DNA from 4 places in the Stenotrophomonas sp. YJH_SMC_94-11 genome. Region 1 is predicted to be linked to each of the others. Evidence: predicted binding sites of a transcription regulator. Region 1 holds the regulator's gene; each other region holds the start of a gene.
What was found. Region 1 encodes FliA, which starts transcription of late flagellar genes. Its sites were predicted from a motif close to TAAAGTTTNNCNNNCNNNGGCCGATAA; they were not measured.
Positions count from the first base shown of each region.

Region 2: a site for FliA is predicted at 3,297-3,323, ahead of AC5P74_RS10310 (methyl-accepting chemotaxis protein). Genes of this name have one in related genera too.
Region 3: a site for FliA is predicted at 3,077-3,103, ahead of AC5P74_RS06910 (GGDEF domain-containing protein). Genes of this name have one in related genera too.
Region 4: a site for FliA is predicted at 3,556-3,582, ahead of AC5P74_RS02995 (GGDEF domain-containing protein). Genes of this name have one in related genera too.

Region 1 is NZ_JCAFTR010000016.1:17,082-22,220, reverse strand. It holds gene AC5P74_RS19710 (protein phosphatase CheZ) at 1-393, opposite strand, end outside; gene cheY (chemotaxis response regulator CheY) at 393-785, opposite strand; gene AC5P74_RS19700 (RNA polymerase sigma factor FliA) at 843-1,586, opposite strand; gene AC5P74_RS19695 (MinD/ParA family ATP-binding protein) at 1,583-2,470, opposite strand; gene flhF (flagellar biosynthesis GTPase FlhF) at 2,457-4,079, opposite strand; gene flhA (flagellar biosynthesis protein FlhA) at 4,226-5,139, opposite strand, start outside.
Region 2 is NZ_JCAFTR010000004.1:317,122-322,260, forward strand. It holds gene clpS (ATP-dependent Clp protease adapter ClpS) at 10-336, opposite strand; gene AC5P74_RS10290 (hypothetical protein) at 449-922, shown strand; gene AC5P74_RS10295 (NUDIX hydrolase) at 924-1,385, shown strand; gene mnmA (tRNA 2-thiouridine(34) synthase MnmA) at 1,382-2,524, shown strand; gene hflD (high frequency lysogenization protein HflD) at 2,521-3,135, shown strand; gene AC5P74_RS10310 (methyl-accepting chemotaxis protein) at 3,352-4,542, shown strand; gene AC5P74_RS10315 (hypothetical protein) at 4,641-4,856, shown strand; gene AC5P74_RS10320 (hypothetical protein) at 4,992-5,139, shown strand, end outside.
Region 3 is NZ_JCAFTR010000003.1:28,216-33,354, reverse strand. It holds gene AC5P74_RS06920 (cation diffusion facilitator family transporter) at 1-493, opposite strand, end outside; gene AC5P74_RS06915 (TonB-dependent siderophore receptor) at 600-2,849, opposite strand; gene AC5P74_RS06910 (GGDEF domain-containing protein) at 3,136-4,551, shown strand; gene AC5P74_RS06905 (MFS transporter) at 4,647-5,139, opposite strand, start outside.
Region 4 is NZ_JCAFTR010000001.1:655,812-660,950, reverse strand. It holds gene AC5P74_RS03010 (2-hydroxychromene-2-carboxylate isomerase) at 1-342, shown strand, start outside; gene AC5P74_RS03005 (DegV family protein) at 438-1,379, shown strand; gene AC5P74_RS03000 (hypothetical protein) at 1,457-1,795, shown strand; gene AC5P74_RS02995 (GGDEF domain-containing protein) at 2,003-3,448, opposite strand; gene fghA (S-formylglutathione hydrolase) at 3,636-4,466, opposite strand; gene AC5P74_RS02985 (YqcC family protein) at 4,489-4,833, opposite strand; gene AC5P74_RS02980 (S-(hydroxymethyl)glutathione dehydrogenase/class III alcohol dehydrogenase) at 4,842-5,139, opposite strand, start outside.

The DNA.
Region 1 (5,139 bases):
GGCGATCTCGGTGAGGTTGTGGCGGATGCGCTCGAGCTGTGCATCCTGGCCCGGCTGCAGGCCTTCGGCGCGCAACTGTTCGGTCAGGCTGCGGCATTCCTCGGCCAGGTCCAGGGTGCGGTGCGTCGCCTGTTCGGTCATCGCCACCACGTGGTCCAGGCGTGCGCAGGCATCGTCCAGTTCGCCGGCCTCGCTGGGTACGGTCGGCAGTTCACCCAGGGCCTGCCCGAGCTCGCGGGCCAGCCGCGAGAGGCCGCTCATCATCGGCTGCGTGCGCAGCGCGACCAGTCCGTCGATGCGTTGCCGCCAGGCGGTTTCGTCACCGGACTCCAGTGCGTCCAGTGCTTCCTGCAGGCGCAGGGCGAGGGCATTCTTGTCGACCGTGGTATCCATCAGGCACTGGCCGCCAGGCGTTCGAAGATCTTGCCGAGCTTCTCTTCCAGCGTCTGCGCGGTGAACGGCTTGATGATGTAGCCGTTCACGCCGTTCTGGGCCGCTTCGATGATCTGCTCGCGCTTGGCTTCGGCGGTGACCATCAGCACCGGCAGGGTCTTCAGCTTGGCGTCGGCACGGATCGCCTTGAGCAGCTCGATGCCGGTCATTACCGGCATGTTCCAGTCGGTGACCACGAAATCGAACGGCTGGCTCTGCAGCAGCGACAGCGCGGCATGCCCGTCCTCGGCTTCGGCGGTGTTGGTGAAGCCCAGATCGCCCAGCAGGTTCTTGACGATGCGACGCATGGTCGAGAAGTCGTCGACGATCAGGATGCGCATGTTCTTGTTCAAAGCAGAGTTCCTTTGTTGTTCATTCCGGGCGGCCGGGGGCAGCTGCCTCGGGGATGTTCATTCTTCGAGGCCGGCGTCGACGGCCTCGAATACCTTCAGCCGGCCGCGCAGGCGCAGCACGGCCTGGCCGTGGATCTGGCAGACCCGCGACTCGCTCACGCCGAGCACCGCGCCGATCTCCTTCAGGTTGAGTTCCTGCTCGTAGTAGAGCGAGAGCACCAGCTGTTCGCGCTCGGGCAGATGGCCGATGGCCTTGCCCAGCTCGCGGCCGAACTCGCTGCGCTCCAGCACCTGCTGCGGGGTCGGGCCACCCTGTGCGACCGTGTCCAGCTCGCCCTGGTCCTCAATGCGCGACTCCAGGCTCAGCACCTGGCCACGCGCGGCGTCTTCCATCAGGCGCAGATATTCGGGCAGTGGCATCTCCATCGCGGCGGCCACTTCGGTGGCGCTGGCGGCGCGTCCGCTGCTCTGTTCCAGGCGGCGGATGGTGGCGGCAGCATCGCGTGCACGGCGGTGCACCGAGCGCGGCACCCAGTCGCCACGGCGGATCTCGTCGATCATCGAGCCACGGATACGGATCGAGGCATAGGTCTCGAACGAGGCGCCCTGGTCGGCGTCGTAGCTGCGCGAAGCCTCGATCAGGCCCATCATGCCAGCCTGGATCAGGTCGTCGACTTCGACGCTGGCCGGCAGGCGCGCGGCCAGATGGTGGGCGATGCGCCGCACCAGGTCCGAGTGCTGGGCGATGACGTCGTTGGCCGCCGAGCGCTGGACTTCCCTGTACTGGGCCGCGCCTTTCATGCCGCCACCCCGCGCTGCTTGAGGATGCGTTCGAGGAAGAACTCGACGCCGCCGCGTGGTTCGGTCGGCGCCTGCCAGCGGGCCGTGCGGCGCGCGATCTCGGTGATCGCCAGTGCGGACGGGCTGGACGGGTAGGCCTTCACCACCGGCTGCTGGCGCTGCACCGACAGGCGCAGCCAGTCATCCTGCGGCACGCAGCCCAGGTAGTTCAGCGAGACATCGGCGAGGAACTTCTCGCAGACGCGGGTCAGCTTCTCGTACAGCACGCGGCCCTCATTGGGGTCGCGCACCATGTTGGCCACCACCTGGATGCGGTCCACGCCCCGTTCACGCGACAGCACCTTGATCAGCGCGTAGGCGTCGGTGATTGAAGCCGGCTCGTCACAGACCACGACCACGGTGTCCTGCGCGGCCTGGCAGAAGGTCAGCACGCCGTCGGTGATGCCCGCGGCGGTGTCCACCACCATGATGTCCAGCTCGCGCTCCAGCTCGGAGAACACGTTGACCAGGCCGACGTGCTCGGCCGGGGCCAGCTCGGCCATGTGCCGGCGGCCGGACGCGGCCGGGACCACCAGCACGCCGTTCGGGCCTTCGACGATGACATCGTCCAGCGAGCAGCGGCCGGCAACCAGGTCGGCCAGCGTAAAGGTGGGATTCAAGCCCAGGATCACGTCGATGTTGGCCAGGCCGAGGTCGGCGTCCAGCAGCAGCGTGCGCTTGCCCATGCCGGCCAGCGCCACGGCCAGGTTGGCCGATACGTTGGTCTTGCCCACGCCGCCCTTGCCGCCGGTCACGGCGATGGTGCGCACAGGGCCGAGCGGCTCGCTGCGGGTGGCCGACAGCGGGAAGGTCTTGGTCAGCTTGGCGTACTCACGCGACGGCATGGTTCAACTCCGGGTTGCAGGGCATATCGGCCGCTCGGCGCAAATCTTCAAGGCGAAGTACGAGATTGGCCGCACTGGCCCGGTGCAGGTCGTCCGGAACGTCCTGGCCATCGGTCACCCAGGTGATCGGCAGGGCATGGTCCACGGCCACCGACAGGGCGTTGCCGAAGCGGCCGGTTTCGTCCAGCTTGCTCAGCACCAGGCCCTGCAGGTTGGCGGCACCGAAGCGGCGGACCACCTCGTCCATGTCGCCGAAGCTGGTGTTGGCCGGCAGCACCAGCAGGGTGCGCACCTGGCGGGCGGCGCGCAGCCACTGCAGCTGGGCGGCCAGCGCGCGGTCGCGCGGGCCCAGCCCGGCGGTGTCGATCAGTACCAGCTTGTAGTCCTTCAGGCGTTCCAGCAGCTGGTCCAGGTCGGTGCCGCTGTTGGCCTCGTGGACGGCGATGCCGAGCTGCCTGCCATAGCCATACAGCTGCTCGCGGGCGCCGATGCGGGTGGTGTCGGTGGTGACCAGGGCGACGTCACGCGGCGCGTGCTTCTCGGCGAAGCGCGAGGCCAGCTTGGCGATGGTGGTGGTCTTGCCGGCGCCGGTCGGGCCTACCAGCGCGATCACGCCGCCTTCCTCCAGCGGGTCGACCGGGGCGATCGGCAGCTTGCGCGAGATCAGCCCCAGCATCAGGCCGCGGCCTCGGTGCGCCTCGGTCTCCAGCGGAATCTGCATGGCGACGTCGCGGGCCAGGCCAGCATCGAAGCCGTACTCGTCCATCAGGTCCAGCGCGGTGGCGCGCACCGGGCAGCCGCGCAGGCGCTCGTCGGTGAAGCGGTTCATTTCGCGCTCGATCACCTGGCGCATGCCGGCCACTTCCTGGCGCAGCTGGCGGATCTCGGCGTCGTCCTGGGCGACCACGGTCAGGACCGGGGCTGGGGCGAGCGTCGGCGTCGGCGCGGTTTCGACGGTGGCATCGGCCAGCGCCGGTTCGCTTGCGGCGACCTCCGGCTGCGTTTCGGCCAGGGCTGCGGTCGGCAGCGGCGGCGGCTGCACGGCCGGGGCCGCGCTTTCGTGATGCGCCTCGTGCGGCGGGTCGATCTGGAAGCGGGCGCGGTTGGCCGGCGTGGCGCTGGCGGGTGCCGGTGCGACGATGGCTTCGGCGAACGGAGCGAAGATCTGGTCCGGCAGCGCCGGCTCATTGACGGCGGCGCGTGCCAGCGTGGCGGCGAAGCCGGTGCTGCCGCGGGTCGGCACGATCTCGTCGGCGCTGTCCAGGGTGCGGCCGGTAGCGCCCACTGCTGCACGGGCGAGGGCGGCCACCGCCGAGGTGGTCGCGACAATCGGTTCCGGTGCCGGGGTGCTGCTGCGGCGGCGGGTGACGGCGGCGATCACCGCGTCGGCGGCGGTGCGCGGCTTGGGTGCCGGCGGCGGTGCGACGTCACGGCGCGAGGCTTCCAGCGCACGCTGCACCGCGCTCTCGTCGTAGTTGGCGGCGGCGACGATCTCGATGCCTTCCTCGATCCGGCGGTTGGACAGGATCACGGCGTCAGGACCATGTTCCTTGCGCACCAGGTTCATGGCCGAGCGCATGTCGGCGGCGACGAATCGTTTGATTTTCATGCTGTGGTCACGGGGCGAAGACGGCGGGGTGGCGGTCGGGGAACTCGGGTGGTCGGTGGTCTGCACGGTGCGGGTTCCCCTTGGTGTCTGTCAGTTGCGTTGGTTCGAAAGTGGTGTCTGTTTTCTGGCGCATCGGCGGGCGGGCGTCAGCTGATCGTTCCGACCAGCTTCAGGCGCTTGTCCTCCGGCACCTCGCTGTAGGCCAGGACCGACAGCGACGGAACGCTGTGGCGGACCAGGCGGGCCAGCGCGGCGCGCACCGGGCCAGGTACCAGCACGACCGCGGGCTCGTTGCGGGCTTCCTGCTTGCTGACACATTCGGCCAGGCTCTGGTGCAGTCGCTCAGCGAGTCCGGGTTCCAGCGCGGCGCCGTTGCCCTGCGTGGACTCCTGCAAGACACGTTCCAATTGCGGGTTGAGGGTGAACACCGGCAGCTCCGCCGACATTCCGGCGATCTCCTGCACGATGAAGCGGCCCAGTGCGGTGCGCACCGCGGCGGTCAGCACGGCCGGGTCCTGGCTGGCGGGCGCATGTTCGACCAGCGCTTCGGCGATCTTGCGCAGCTGGCGGATCGGAATGCGCTCCACCAACAGGTTCTGCAGCACGCGCACCACCGCCGACAGCGGCAGCGCCTTGGGCGTCAGATCTTCGACGAGCTTGGGCGCGCTCTTGGCCAGGTTGGCCAGCAGGTGCTGCACTTCTTCGTGGCCGAGCAGTTCCGGCGCGTGTTCGCGGATCAAGTGCGACAGATGGGTGGCGACCACGGTGGCCGGGTCGACCACCGTGTAGCCCAGCGTTTCGGCCTGGGCGCGCTGGTGCGGCTGGATCCAGGTGGCATCCAGGCCGAACGCGGGATCCTTGCCGGCAATGCCCTCCAGTGCGCCGAGCGCGCTGCCTGGATCCAGGGCCAGCTCGCGGTCGGGGTGGATCTCGGCGGTGGCCACCGGTACGCCGTGCACCAGCACGCGGTAGCCGTTGGCGGGCAATTCCAGGTTGTCGCGGATGTGCACCGACGGGATCAGGAAGCCGACATCCTGGGTCAGCTTGCGACGCACGCCCT
Region 2 (5,139 bases), on a different contig from region 1:
CGGGGGCGGTCAGGCCTTTTCCATCGTGCACAGCAGCGGATGCTGGTTCATCCGCGAGTACTCGTTGACCTGGGCAACCTTGGTCTCGGCCACTTCGCGGGTGAAGACACCGCAGACGCCGCGGCCGCGGGTATGAACGTGCAGCATCACTTGGGTGGCCTTGTCCAGGTCCATGCTGAAGAACTGCTGCAGCACATCCACCACGAAATCCATCGGGGTGTAGTCGTCGTTGAGCAGCATCACCTGGTAGAACGGCGGCGGCGCCACTTCCGGGCGCGCGGGCTCGACGGCAACGCCGTGCTCGTGCTGGGAATCGGGGGAGGACTCATGGGGCATCCATCCATTATAGGGGCTCGGGCAGGCCTGCGTCGGCCCGCCGCAGATTGGACGGCACGCACGCCCACCGTCACAATTGCACCCTCTCCCAACACTGTTTCACAGGATCTTCATGAAAAGGACCCTTCTTCCCGCCCTGCTGATCGCGCTGGCCGCTGCCGGCTCTGCCACTGCCGCAACCAGCGCCGACAAGTCCGTGGCCCGCCATCTGGACAAGCTGGGCTATACCTACGAAGTCGACGAGGATGGCGACTACCGCATGGTGTTCGACGTCGAGGGTGACCGCACCCAGATGGTCTACGTGCGCTCGGCGGTGGAGGATTTCGGCAGCCACAACATCCGTGAGATCTGGTCGCCGGCCTACAACGCCAAGACCAAGCAGTTCCCGGTGGCCGTGGCCAACCGCCTGCTGGAGGATTCGCAGGACGCCAAGATGGGGGGCTGGGTAAAGCAGGACACCACCGCCATGTTCGTGGTGAAGATCGACGCCGATGCCACCCCGGACCAGCTCAGCGACGCCATCGATGCGGCCATCCGCACCGCCGACGCGATGGAGCTGGAGCTGACCAAGAAGGACGAGTTCTGAGTTGAACGCCACGCCGGACCCGCGCTGGGCACCGCACGCCACCGTCGCCACGGTAGTGGTTGACGGCGGCCGCGTGCTGCTGGTCGAAGAGACCATTGAAGGCCGCCAGGTGCTGAACCAGCCGGCCGGCCACCTCGAGCCAGGCGAAAGCCTGGCCGAGGCAGCCCTGCGCGAGACCCGGGAGGAAACCGGCTGGACCGTGCAGCTGACCCATTTCATCGGCTGCTACCAGTGGACTGCCGGCGACGGCACCGCCTTCCTGCGCTTCTGCTACGCAGCACACCCGGTCTCGCACGACCCGGCCCAACCGCTGGACACCGGCATCGACCGCGCGTTGTGGCTGACCCCGGCCGAGCTGCAGGCCGCCGGCGAGCGCCAGCGCAGCCCGCTGGTCTGGCAGGTGGTGGCGGATTACCTGGGTGGCCAGCGCCATCGGCTTTCGCTGGTCCGGGAGGTCGCATGAGCACGCCGCGCGTGATGGTGGGCGTCTCGGGTGGTGTCGACTCTTCGGTCGCCGCCTGGCGCTTGGTCCAGCAGGGCGAGGCCGTGGCCGGCCTGTTCATGCAGAACTGGGCCGACGACGGCAGCGGTGACTGCCGTGCCGAGGATGACCGCCGCGATGCGGTCGCCGTATGCGGCCTGCTCGGTATCCCGTTCCACTTCCGGGACTTTTCCAGCGAGTACTGGCAGGGCGTGTTCGAGCACTTCCTGGCCGAATACGCCGCTGGCCGCACGCCGAACCCGGACGTGCTGTGCAACCGCGAGGTGAAGTTCAAGCATTTCCTGGATGCCGCCCGCGAGCTGGGCGCCGAGCGCATCGCCACCGGCCACTATGCGCGGGTGACCCAGCGCGGCCACCACTGGCTGCTGCTGCGCGGTGCCGACCGCTCCAAGGACCAGAGCTACTTCCTGCACCAGCTGGGCCAGGAGCAGCTGGCGGCCACCCTGTTCCCGATCGGCGACCTGGAGAAGACCGACCTGCGACGGATTGCGCGCGACGTCGGCCTGCCGACCCACGCCAAGAAGGATTCCACCGGCATCTGCTTCATCGGCGAGCGGGATTTCCGCGAATTCCTCGGCCGCTACCTGCCGGCCAGGCCCGGCCAGATCCTTGACCCGGCCGACGGCAGCGTGATCGCCGAACATCCGGGCGTGTTCTATTTCACCCTGGGCCAGCGCGAGGGCCTGAACATCGGCGGCGTACGCGGCCGCCCGGCCGCACCGTGGTACGTGGTCGGCAAGGATGTGGCCAGCAACGTGCTGTACGTCGACCAGGACCGCGACAGCCCATGGATGCTGTCCGAGCGCCTGCGATCGGAGCCGGCGCATTGGATCTCGGGCTCGCCACCCGCGCGACGCTTCGAATGCACCGCCCAGACCCGCTACCGCCAGCCCGATGAGCCGTGTACGGTCGACGTGCTGGACGATGGCAGCGTGCTGGTCACCTTCGCGCGCCCGCAGCGTGCCGTTACCCCCGGTCAATCGCTGGTGCTGTATGACGGTGATGTGTGCCTGGGTGGCGCGGTGATCGCCGCCACCGATGCGCCGCTGGAACAGCGCCTGCGCACCACCCCCTCCCCTTTTGAGGTAATCGCTGCATGAGTTTCACTGTCGACGACCGCGTCCTGGCCTTGGCCGGCATTGCCCAGGCCCTGCAGCAGGTACGCCGCATCGCCGATACCGGCCATTCCGACGCCGCCGCCGTGCGCACCGCCGTGGACAGCGTGTTCCGTGTCGATGCGTCCTCGCCGCAGGCGGTATTCGGTGACCGCCATGCACTGAAGGCCGGGCTGCGCCTGCTGCACAACTATTTCCGCAACCAGGGCCAGGATCCGATCCTGCCGAAACTGGCGCTGTCGGTGCTGCAGCTTGAGCGCCGCTTTGTTCAGGATGGCGCCACCGTGAACAAGGTTGCTTCGGGCATCGAGCGTGCCCAGCGCCAGGCCACCGAACTGGGCGACAGCGGCCACCCGGATGTGCTGGCCAGCCTGGGAAGCCTGTACGCGGACACCATCAGCCACCTCAAGCCGCGGGTGATGGTGCAGGGCAACCCGCACTACCTGGGCCAGGCCGGCGTGGTGGCCGAGATCCGTGCCCTGCTGTTGGCCGCGGTGCGCTCGGCAGTGCTGTGGCGCCAGCTGGGCGGCAGCTACTGGGACTTCCTGTTCGGCCGCAAGGCGATGATCGAGGCCGTGGACCGGCAGCTGGCGTAAGGGTGTGGGGTCAGAGCCCTTTTCCATGAAAAGGGATCCGACCCCGCCGCTGCCTACCCAAGGGTCGGATCTCTTTCCGGCACGGAAAGGGCTCTGACCCCGAAGCCGCCAAGCGCAGGAAAACCGGCGCATTCAGAATGCACTTGCAAGCACATCGACGTTAAAGAGAAAGGGGGTACGGCCGATACATCCTCCGTGCACCTCCCGAGAACGTCCATGTACTCACGCATTTTCATCCGTCTGGCCGCCCCCCTGGCTCTGACCCTGCTGCTCCCCTTCGCCATCGGTTTCGAATGGCCGGCCGCCCTGCGCTGGGCGATCCTGACCACGATGACGCTGAGCTGGCTCGGCTTTGCGTGGTGGACCACCCGCGCCCAGGCGCATCGTTCCCCGGAACATGCCCGTGTCCTGCGTGAGCAGGACCAGCTGCTGACCGAACTGCGCAACTTCGTCGGCAACGAAATCGACGGTTCGCGTGGTGAAGTGGAACGCGCCCGCGACCTGATCCGCCAGGCGGTCTCCAGCCTGGGCGGCAGCTTCGATGCGATGAACCGCAAGTCGCGCCAGCAGAGCCAGGCGCTGTCGCGCATCGTCGACCGCGCCGGCGATGAAGGCAATGCCGGCCTCGACGTTGCCCGTTTCGCCCAGCACGCCAGCCACCGCATGGAACAGCTGGTGGAAGCGCTGGAACAGGTGAGCGGCCAGAGCAGCACCACCGTGCAGCACATCGACCAGATGGCACAGCACCTGGATGGCATCTTCGCGCTGCTGGAAGACGTCAAGTCGATCGCCGACCAGACCAACCTGCTGGCGCTGAACGCCGCCATCGAAGCCGCGCGTGCCGGTGAAGCCGGACGAGGCTTCGCGGTGGTCGCCGACGAAGTGCGCAACCTGTCCGAGCGCTCGACCACCTTCAACGAGCAGATCCGCAAGCTGGCGCACAGCTCCAAGGACGCCATCGCCAAGGTGCGCGAGACGGTCTCGCACATGGCCTCGCGTGACATGGACCGCTCCCGCGAAGCACGCCAGGAAGCGGCGGCAATGCTCGACAATGTCGCGCAGATCAATGCCTCGCTCGGCGACGGCATGCGCGAAGTCTCCGAGTGCGCACGTGCGATCGATGGCAGCGTGGCCGAAGCCGTGCGCGCCCTGCAGTTCGAAGACATCGCCACCCAGGCGCTGGGCGGCGTGCACACCCACCTGGACCGCCTGACCGCGATCAACCGTGAAGCGGTGGCCCTGCAGGAACTGCTGCACCGCAATGGCGGCGTGTTCGACGAAGAGATCGCCACGGCCCTGCAGCGCACAGGCAACCGCCTGCGCGAACTGCGCAGCGAATGGGAACGCCCGCCGCACAAGCCGGTTGCCCAGCAGAGCATGGGTGCCGGCACGGTAGAGCTGTTCTGATCCTGATGTCCGCTGCCCTCGCCGGCAGCCCGCAAGGCCCCGGTTCGTCCGGGGCCTTTGCCTGTGACCCGCCGCTGGATGCATCCTGTACGCGCACCATGACCCTGATCCGCGCCCTGCCCTCCCTCACCGACACCGAGCGCCCGCGCAACGCGAGCGTGCGTGAGCAGCTGCAAAAGCTGGAAGAGGTCGCCCGCGAGGAAATCTGCGAGCTGCAGCAGCTGGCGGACGCGCGCCCGGCGCCGTCGCCGGCGGACGAGGAACTGCTGGGGCTGGCGTGGGACCTGGGGTTGGATGGCGAAGCGCTGAAGTAGATCCACGCCATGCGTGGATGGACGACGCGATACCTGCAACCTCTGCTTTGCCTGTCGCCCTTTAGGATTTGTTGTATAGGCTGAGGAAGGGGAAGAGGACATACTGCCGCCCTCCCCCGTCTCTCTGGCCTCTGAATGACGTTCAATCTGGAAGAAGCCCGCGAGGCTTTTGAGCACTTCCTGATGTTGATGGACGGCCAGATTGAATGGCTGGTCGCGCAGGCTCAAATGCATGGCATTGAACTGGATTGCAGCCTCGAAAGCCTCGACAGGCTGGAACACC
Region 3 (5,139 bases), on a different contig from region 1:
CCACCGAGCCGAGCATGTCGGCCCATACTTCCAGGTAGGCGCCCTTCACGTTGAGGCTCTCACCACTGCCCGCCTGCAGCAGGCGCATCGAGATCAGGTTGATGACCAGGCCCGCAGCCGCGATCACCAGCATGCCGGAGGAGGCGATCTCCTGCGGCTGGCGGAAGCGGCCGATCGCCTCCCACAGGATGTAGGCGGCGACCACGAACAGCATGGCACCGTTGATCATCGCGCCCAACGCTTCCAGCCGTGCATAGCCGTAGGTGCGGCGCGCATCCGGCGGGCGCCGGCTCAGCCGTACCGCAACCAGCGCGATCATCAGCGCCAGCGCGTCGGTGGCCATGTGCGCGGCGTCGGACAACAGCGCCAGGCTGTTGGTCCAGAACGCGCCCACCACTTCGACGACGAGGAAGGTGGTGGTCAGGCCGAGTGCCCACCACAAGGGCTTCTCGTGGCGGATCTGGGACGGCAGGTGATCGTGGTCGTGGCCCATGGCAACAGCTCCTTTGCGATGCGGTGCAGGCTACGCGGTGCCGGCGGAGGAGACTATTACGATGTTTATAACATTGCAGGTCACACGAGCCCTTGCCGGCCTGCCGTCAGAAGCCGAAGCGCAGGCTGGCCCAGTAGGCGCGGCCCGGTTCGTTGTAGGTCGCCGCGCCGGCATCGCTGCTGTTGGCCTCGCGGAACAGGCGCTTGTCGGCCAGGTTGTTCACGCCGAAGCCGAAGCTGACCGTCTCGGTCACCTTGTAGCGCGCGCTCACGCCCCAGATGTTGTACGCGCCACGATCCTGCAGCGCGATCGATGCATCGCAGCTGCCGGTGCAGCGGGGGTCGTTGTTGATGTTGGTCGTGGCCGGTTCCTGCTTGCCGTAGAAGGTGCCGGTCAGCAGCATGGACAGCCTGTCGGTGGCCTGCCAGTCCAGCATGGTGTTGATCGTGTACTTCGGGATCACCGACAGCGGCTGGTGCGTGGTCTTGTTCTCGTTTTCCACCATGTAGGTGAAGTTGTTGCTCCACTTCAGGCGGTCGCCCTGCTCGCCCAGCAGCGGAATGACCAGGTTGCCTTCCAGCCCCTGCACGATCGCCTTCGGCGCGTTCTCCCAGCGGAAGATGCGGCCCTTGGTGTCGGCGGTCAGCCCGATCTGGGTGTAGCCGGCCTGGATCTTGTCCTTGTAGTCGTTGTGGAAGTAGGTCAACGACGCCTGCCAGCCGCTCTGCGGTGCCCACTCGATGCCCAGTTCCTTGTTCAGGCTGGTTTCCGCCTTCAGGTCCGCGTTGCCGCGCATGTAGCAACCGGCGCCCAGGCTCGGCAGCGCATTGGGGCAGCCGTTGCCGCGGGTGTAGTAGAGATAGTCCGGATTCGACTGGTACAGGTTCGGCGCCTTGAACGCGCGGGCAATGCCGCCCTTCACCACCCAGTCGCTGCTGATACGGAACTGCGCGTTGAGGCTGGGGCTGGTGTTGTTGCCGAACTGGCTGTGGTGGTCGAAGCGCAGGCCCGGGGTAACGATCCAGCGCTCGCCCAGGTAGATGTTGTCTTCCACGAACACCGCCGTGGTCTGCGCATCGGCCTTGCCGCGCGCACGATCAGCCGACAGCCCCGGGATGCCACCGCCGCTGCTGCTGGACTGGCTCATCGAGTACGGGTCGGTCAGGCGGCTGTCCAGGTATTCAAAGCCCAGCGTCCAGATGTTCTCGGCACCACCCAGCGTGGTCGGGAAGCTGACTTCACCGTCCAGCTGGTAGTTGCGCAGGCGCGAGGTCGACCAGTCGGTGCCGTTGAAGCTGCCTTCCGGGCCACCGGCCAGGCCTTCGTTGATGCGCGAGTTGTTCACCGCTTCCACCGCGGCCGTCACCCGCGAGGTGACATCGCCCCAGCGACCACGATGGCTGATCGCGCCGGTGTTGCGGTACATGCGGTTGGTCTCCGCCTTGCCGTCGGCCAGCGCCGCCAGATCAACGCCGGTTGAAGTGCCGGTGGTGCTGACCGCACGGTCGCCGGCGTAGATGTTGCCCTGGCGGCTGGTACCCGCCTCGAACTCGACCACCTGGTTGGCGGTCACGTCCCAGCGCAGCAGCGCGTTGACGTCGCGGTTCTTGACGCCCTCGCGGCCAGCCGGTGGCACTGCGTTCGGCTGGGTGGCGTACTGACGGTTGAGATCGAGTGAATCGGCGTCGGTCTTGTTGAGGTTGCCGTACAGGCGGAACGACAGCGTGTCGGTCATCGGCCCACTCAGCTGCAGGCCGACGCGCTCGCTGCCACCTTCGGCGCTGTGTTCAGGCACCAGCCCGTACAGGTCGACCGCACCGGCAAGGTCGCCGGTCGGGCGCTTGGTGATGATGTTGACCACGCCGCCGGACGCACCGGAGCCATAGCGCGCCGCCGCCGGGCCGCGCAGCACTTCGATGCGCTCGATCATTTCCGCTGGCACCCAGTTGGTGTCACCGCGGGTATTGCGCTCACCGCTGCGGCCCATGCGCACGGCATCACGCGCACCGATGCGCTTGCCGTCGACCAGGATCAGGGTGTTTTCCGGGCCCATGCCGCGCAGGTCGATCTGGCGGTTGTTGCCGTACTGGCCCGAGGCGCTGTTGCCGGTGAGGTTGACGCCCGGCATGGTCCGCAGCAGTTCGGCGATGTCGTTGGCCGGCGGGCGCCGGGCGATGTCCTCGGCGGTGATGGTCGAGGTACCCAACGCCTGGCGGGCAATCTGCGAGGCGGTGACATGCACCGTGTCGATATCGGTGGCGTCGGTTTCAGCCTGGGCGGTCAGGGCGCTGCCCGCCAGCAGGGCGGCAACGGCAAGCGCCAGCGGGCGCGGCGAAAGGACAACGGCAGGAGACATGATCTGGACCTTCTGGCAGGGCAACGGGGCCTCTGGCAAAGGGCTTGAGGCAACGACGAGGGGGAGGCGGAGCGTCGCTGCAGTCGCCTGCGGCCCGATCCGTGCGCGCATTCTCCCATCAATGCGAGTGATTCTCAAATGCGTTCACTCATTGCCGCAGTGGCGCCGATGTGCTTTGCGCACCGTGCAACCCTGCATCGCGCTTAAACTGGCCGGCTTACCCGCCATCAACCGCACGCCACCACGGCCGATACCCGTGGTTTGGCGTGCGCAGTCAGAGATCGACGTGGAACCACCTCAACTGGACGATGCCAGCCAGCCGCTGGCCGAGGCCTGGCAGCACTGCCTGCAGCAGGCCGGGCCGGCCGCCACCGCGCTGCTGCGCGATGCCGCCGCCGATGCCCCGCCGGCGCTGGCCCAACGCTTCTACGAAGTACTGCTGCAGGACGCGCGTGCACGCCGCTTCCTGTCCCATGACCAGGTCAAGCAGCGCCTGCAGCCGGCCATGCAGCGCTGGCTGGTGCAGCTGCTGACCACCGATGCCGACGGTATTGCCGGCACCGTAGCCTCGCAGCGGGTGATCGGCGATGTGCATGCCCGGGTCGGCATTCCGGTCGATCTGGTCACCCGCGGCGCGCGCGTGCTCAAGCACGAACTGTTCGTGCGCCTGCGCGACGACGCGCCCGACAGCGCCACCGCGTTCGCCGCCATCGACTGCCTCAGCGCGATCATGGACATCGCCATGGAAGGCATGACCTTGGCCTACACCCATGCACGTGAGCGCTCCACCCGTGCCGATGCTGCCTACCGGCTGTTCTCGCTGGTGCAGAATGTCGGTACCGAACGCGAGCGCCAGCGTGCACTGCTGCTGGACTGGGAGAACGCCCTGCTCTACGCACTCGCCGGCCACGTGCAGGCCGGCGAAAGCGCCAGCCTGGCGACCTCGGAATTCGGCCTGTGGTTCACCCACAAGGGCATCCCCAGCTTCGGCGAGAGCAGCGAAACCCAGCAGGTCGGCCAGCTGATGGCCCGCATCGACGGCAACCTGCAGCGGGCAAACCATGACACCCCGGCGCAACGACTGGCGGTGCTGCCGGCCATTCGCGAGGACCTGGCCGCCATCCGTACCCTGATGACGCTGTTGTTCGAGCGCATCGGTGAACTGGATGCCGGCAGCGATGCCCTGACCAACCTGCTCAACCGCCGCTTCCTGCCTACCGTGCTGCGCAGGGAGATCGAGCTGGCCACGCGCAATCGCACGCCGTTCTCGCTGCTGCTGCTCGACCTGGATCACTTCAAGGCGATCAACGACGGCCACGGCCACGATGCCGGCGACCGCGCGTTGCAGCACGTCGCCGGCCTGCTCGGCCAGCTGACCCGCGGCAGCGACTACCTGTTCCGCTACGGCGGCGAGGAGTTCGTGGTGGTGCTGGTTGCCGCCAGTGAGTCACAGGCCTCGGTGATCGCCGAGAGCCTGCGCCGGCAGATCGCGCAGTCGCCAGTGGCACTGGCCAACGGCCAGGTTCTGTCGCTGACTGCCAGCATCGGCGTGGCCGGCCATGATGGCCACCCGGACTACGAACGGTTGATGGCACGTGCCGACGCGGCGATGTACGAGGCCAAGCGCAGCGGCCGCAACCGCGTGGTGGTGGCCAGCGGGGACCTGCAGGAAGCCCCGGGCCGGCGTGCGTTGCAGCGATGACGACAGGACAGGTAGAGTCGACCGCTGGTCGACTATCGCGCGCAGCGCGGAATTTTTCGCACGCGGGGCGAAGAGCAGTCGACTGACAGTCGACTCTACCGACAGTCGACTTTACCGGTCCGCGCGCCAGCCGATGCATTGAACGCCACCACTCCCCACCCCGCCCACCACAGCAGCGCCAGCAACGCGATGCCTGCACCCAGCAGGCACACGGCAGGCCAGCCGTGCCGGGCCTGCATCCAGGGCCCGGCAGCCGCACCGGCACCACTACCCACCGCATAGAACAGCATGTACAACGCCACCAGGCGCCCATGCTGTTCCGCCGGTGCACGCAGCAACAATGCCTGGTTCGAAACATGTAGTGCCTGGCCGCCGAGGTCGAGCACGATCACGCCCAGCAGCAGCAACGACAGCGACTGCGGCAGGCCCAGCAGCGGCCACCACGCGACCAGCATCAACAGCAGCGCGCCAAGACTGACCCGATCGGCAAAACCGCGGTCCATCCAGTGCCCGACCCGCGACGCCATCAATGCACCTGCCACCCCGGCCAGGCCGAGCGCACCGATGGCCGCAGTGGACCACTGCAGC
Region 4 (5,139 bases), on a different contig from region 1:
AGCGCGCAGGCGGTGGACGTGCTGTTCGACTGGATCTGGCGCGACGGCAATGCCGCCGATAGCGCCGAGGCCCTGCGCGAACCGGCTGCGCGGCTGGGGATCGAGGATGTCGCCAGCGCCACCGGGGCCCCCGCGGTCAAGGAGCAGCTGCGGAGGAACACCGAGGCCGCCATTGCTGCCGGCGTGTTCGGCGTACCGACCCTGGCCATCGATGACGAACTGTTCTGGGGCAACGACGCCCATCCGTTGATGGCCGCCGTGCTGGCCGATCCCGCCCTGCTGCAGCAGCCCGAATGGCAGCGCCTGGCCGAACTTCCGGTGGCCGTGCAGCGCAGTCGCTGAACAGGGCCTGGCGTGTTTCCCTCGCGCGCCACGCCAGAATTTGAGATAGATTTCACGTTTCCGAACCTACAACCGCCCTGGAGGGGGAGCCGCGGATGCGCATCGGAATCGTCGTCGACTCGGCCTGCGACCTGCCGCAGGACTTCATTGCCGAGCACAACATCGTGCTGCTGCCGATCACCGTACGAATCGGTGAAGCGGTTCTGGCCGATCATCGCGATGAGCAGGCCACGCTGAGTTTCCTGCATGCACACGTGGCCGAGCACGGTGCCGAGGCGGAGACCATCCCCTTCAGTGTCAACCAGATCCGCGACCTGTTCCTGCAGCAGCTGGTGATCGATTACGACCACGTGTTCTGCATGACCATCACCAAGACCCGCAGCCCGATCCACGACAATGCGCTGCAGGCCAGCTTCGCCATCCTCAACGATTACAAGCCGGTGCGGCAGGCAGCGGGCTACAACTCGCCGTTCGCCCTGCGCGTGCTCGATACCCAGAACCTGTTCGCTGCGCAGGCCGTGACCGCAGTGGAGGCGGTTCGCCTGCGTGACAGTGGTGCCAGCGTGCAGCAGATCCGCGAACGGCTGGAAGAACTGGCCGGCAATGTGCACGGCTACATGATCACCCGCGACCTGTACTACATGCGCGCGCGTGCACGACACAAGGGTGACCGCAGCGTCGGCCTGCTCAGCGCCGCACTGGGCAGCGCGCTGGACATCAAGCCGGTGCTGCACGGCTACCGTGGCCAGACCGGGCCGGTGGCCAAGATCAGGGGCTTCGACAGTGCCGTGCAGAAGCTGTTCGCGGTGGTCAGCCAGCGCGTGCGTGCCGGGCTGATGACGCCGACGGTATGCGTCAGCTACGGCGGTGAGCTGGATGAGCTGCGCAGCCTGCCCGGCTATGCACAGATGAAGGAGGTCTGCGCCGGCCATGGCGTGACCGTGTACGAATCGGTGATGAGCCTGACCGGCATGGTCAATGTCGGCAAGGGCGCGGTCACCGTGGGCTTTGCCGATGGGCCACATCGGTTTGAATGAAGGCCGACCGTGGCTGGAATCTGCACATCGATTCGACCACGGTTGTGCCAGCCTTGCCGCACTTCAAGGAGAACTTCATGCCTGCGCAGTACCACATCAGCCTGCCCGACCCGTCCAAGGCCCGCGGCAACGACCCTGACCTGTCCTTCCATTCGCAGGGCGCCGCCGGTTTCGCCGAAGAGCTGCAGGACGCCCTGCGCAGCGGCACGCTGTTCGAACGGTGGAAGGCCAAGCAACCCGACCCGGATGCGGTGGAACCGCAGTGGGGCGTGACCGATCCGGACGCCACCGTGACCGGCGAGCAGAAGGACCTGCGCATCAACCTGGTCGCCACCACCCGTATCGACAGTGACGTGTTCAAGCAGCGCCTGCGCCTGCTGGCCGGCCACCACTGGGAACTGCGCGACGTGCGTTGAGGCCACGCCATGGTAGTGCCGGCCGCTGGCCGGCAACCGAGGAGATGCCGGCCAGCGGCCGGCACTACCCAGCGCGATGTCCCTGGACGGGCGGTACGCCCAGCAGGCTGGTTCTGTACGACCAGCGGCGAACTGGATTGGCCTGGGAGCACACGATCAGGCGGTTTGACGACACCACGCCGTCAGCACGCCACGGGCTGGTCGCGCTCAGCAGTCCATCCTGCCGTGCGCGCTGCCTTCGTCGTCCAGCACGTGCGCATGCAGGACCACCTGGTTGCGGCCTGCACGCTTGGCGGCGTACAGGCCGGCATCGGCGTCCGCCAGCAACTGATCGGCACTGGCCAGGGCCGGCGGATGCAGGTAGCCCACGCCGATGCTGATACTGACCGATCCTTCCGGCAACGGCAGCGCTTCCACCGCCCCGCGCAGGCGTTCGGCCAGCGCCAGCACGCCCGACAAGGCACTCCCGGGCACGATCACCGCAAATTCCTCGCCGCCATAGCGTGCGACGCTGTCACCGGCGCGGCCGGCATTGGCCTTCAGGACTGCGGCCACGGCCTGCAGGCAGCGATCTCCGGCAGGATGGCCATGACGATCGTTGAAGGCCTTGAAGTGATCGATATCCAGCAGCAGCAGGCCCAGCTCGGTGCCACTGCGTCGTGCGCGGTTCCACTCAGCCAACAGCAGCGCGTCGAACTCGCGGCGGTTGGCCACCCCGGTCAGGCCATCCTGCCGCGCCAGCTTGTCCAGTGAGGCCTGCCGTTCCATCAGGTCCACCTGCAACAGGATGCTGCGCAGGCCGAAGCCCAGCGTCGCCACCACGAAGCCGGTGACTGCCAGAGGCCGCGCGTGGTCGACCACCAGGGTGCCGACCACCAGCAGCAGCAACGGCAGGATCATCGGACCCGCCGCCTGTACCGTGCGCGCCATCCGAGGATGCGGCACGAAGACCGGTACGGGTGCCTGGCTCAGCGCCAGCAGCGTCAGCAGCAGGAACGGCAGATCGATCAGCAGATCGTTGTAGGCGCCGAAAGCGTCTTCCGAGGTGTAATGGTTGATGTAGTAGGCGACCAGCAGATAGACCAATGCGTACAGCGCCAGCACCCGGAAGAAGCTGCGCCGCTCGGGGATGTCGCCGGCCAGCCAGCGCACCACCGCAAAGCCGGCAATGCACAGGTTCTGGATGTCGAACATGCGCTGCATGTTCGACAACGCCAGCGGGTCACTCTCGACCCGGTCAGCAAAGGACTGCGCATGCACGAAGAACAGCATGCCCAACAGTGCCGCCATGGCCGCATCGATCAAGCTGATGCTCAGCCGCTCGCGTCGCGCGCGGGCCAGGATGAACACAAGGGGGACGCCGTAGAGCACATACAGGAACAGGCTGGCGCGAGGGGTGATGTCTGCACGCCCAGCCCCCAGCGCGTCGATCATGTTGAAGGCCATGCCGCCGGCCCACAGCAGCAGCGCCGCTGCCGTGGCGCGCCAGCCGAGCGCCGCCTTGTCGCGGCGCGCCCGCCACAGGCAGGCGGTCGCCGCCAGCAAGGGAGCACCGGTCAGGAACACGAACGATCCCGCCCCGGCGGGGCCCGGCCACAGGGTCAGCACCAGGCCATGGCACAGCACATACAGCAGCGCCAGCACTACCGGCATGCATCCCCCGATCCACAAAGCCGTATGGGCGCACCATAACGCGCCGGCGCGCCACGGCGGCGTGATCCATTGCGGCAAAACGACAGTCTGCGTGCACCGCCACGGTAGTGCCGGCCGCTGGCCGGCAACCCGCAGCCCTGTGTTCCCCTGGGATTGCCGGCCAGCGGCCGGCACTACCGGAAAGCCCTCAGGCGTGCAGGGCGCGAGCGTGGTGGGCGACGTGCTCGCCGATGAAGCTGGCGATGAAATAGTAGCTGTGGTCGTAGCCCGGCTGCAGGCGCAGGGTCAGCGGATGGCCGGCTGCGGCGCAGGCCTCCTGCAGGCGCTGCGGCTGCAGCTGGGTCTGCAGGAACTCGTCCGCCTCGCCCTGGTCGACCAGCAACGGCAGGCGCTCGCTGGCCGTCGCCAGCAACGCACACGCGTCCCACTGCGCCCAGTCGGCTGGGTTGTCGCCCAGATAAGCCGTGAACGCCTTCTGCCCCCACGGTACGTGGCTGGGCGCGACGATCGGCGAGAACGCCGACACACTGCGGTAGCGCCCCGGGTTGCGCAGCGCGATCACCAGCGCACCATGGCCACCCATCGAGTGGCCGCTGATGCCACGCGCGCCGGTGACCGGGAAGTTCGCCTCGATCAGCGCCGGCAGTTCCTGCGCCACATAGTCATGCATGCGGTAGTGCTTCGCCCACGGTGCACGGGTGGCGTTGAGGTAGAACCCCGCCCCCTTGCCCAGGTCATAGCCCTCGGCATCGGCCACGTCATCACCGCGCGGGCTGGTATCCGGCGCGACGATGATTACGCCGTGCTCGGCTGCATAGCGCTGCGCACCGGCCTTGGTGATGAAATTCTGCTCGGTGCAGGTCAGCCCGCTCAGCCAATACAGCACCGGCAGCTTCTGCGTTTCCGCCTGCGGCGGCAGGTACACGGCGAACTGCATGTCGCAGCCCAGCGTGGTCGAACGATGGCGGTAAACATCCTGCCAACCGCCGAAACAGGCGCGGTGTTCAATACGTTCCATGGAACTCTCCTGCGTGCCGGCGTCAGCCGTCACGTGTGTTGATCAACTCATCCAGCTGCGACAGCAGGCGCAGCAGCGGTTCGACACCAGGCTGGCCGTCCAGGTTGCGGTACGCCGCGACCGCCACGTCACTGCGCGGTGGCCATTGGCCATCGGCGCGGGCTTCGTGCAGGCGCGGCAGGAACACCTGCGCCAGCCAGTGCTCGAACGGCATTTCATCAATGCCGAAGGGTGAGTCCACTGCGCGCGGCGGACCCACGACGCCTTCGACCCAACCCAGCACGCGCAACGCCTGCTCGATCGGATCAACCAGGGCCGCGCGCGGATCTTCCGCACGCGGCCTGCGCAAGGCATCGAACCAGCCCACGCTGCGGCTCAGTAATGGACCACCGAACGGATCGACCTGCCTTCATGCATCAGGTCGAAGGCATCGTTGATCTTGTCCAGGCCCATGGTGTGGGTGACGAACGGGGCCAGTTCGATGTCGCCCTTCATCGCGTCCTCGACCATGCCCGGCAGCTGGCTGCGGCCCTTCACGCCACCGAAGGCAGTGCCCATCCACTTGCGGCCGGTCACCAGCTGGAACGGGCGGGTGGAGATCTCCTGCCCGGCACCGGCCACGCCGATCACCACGCTCTGGCCCCAGCCACGGTGCGCGCATTCCAGCGCCGCA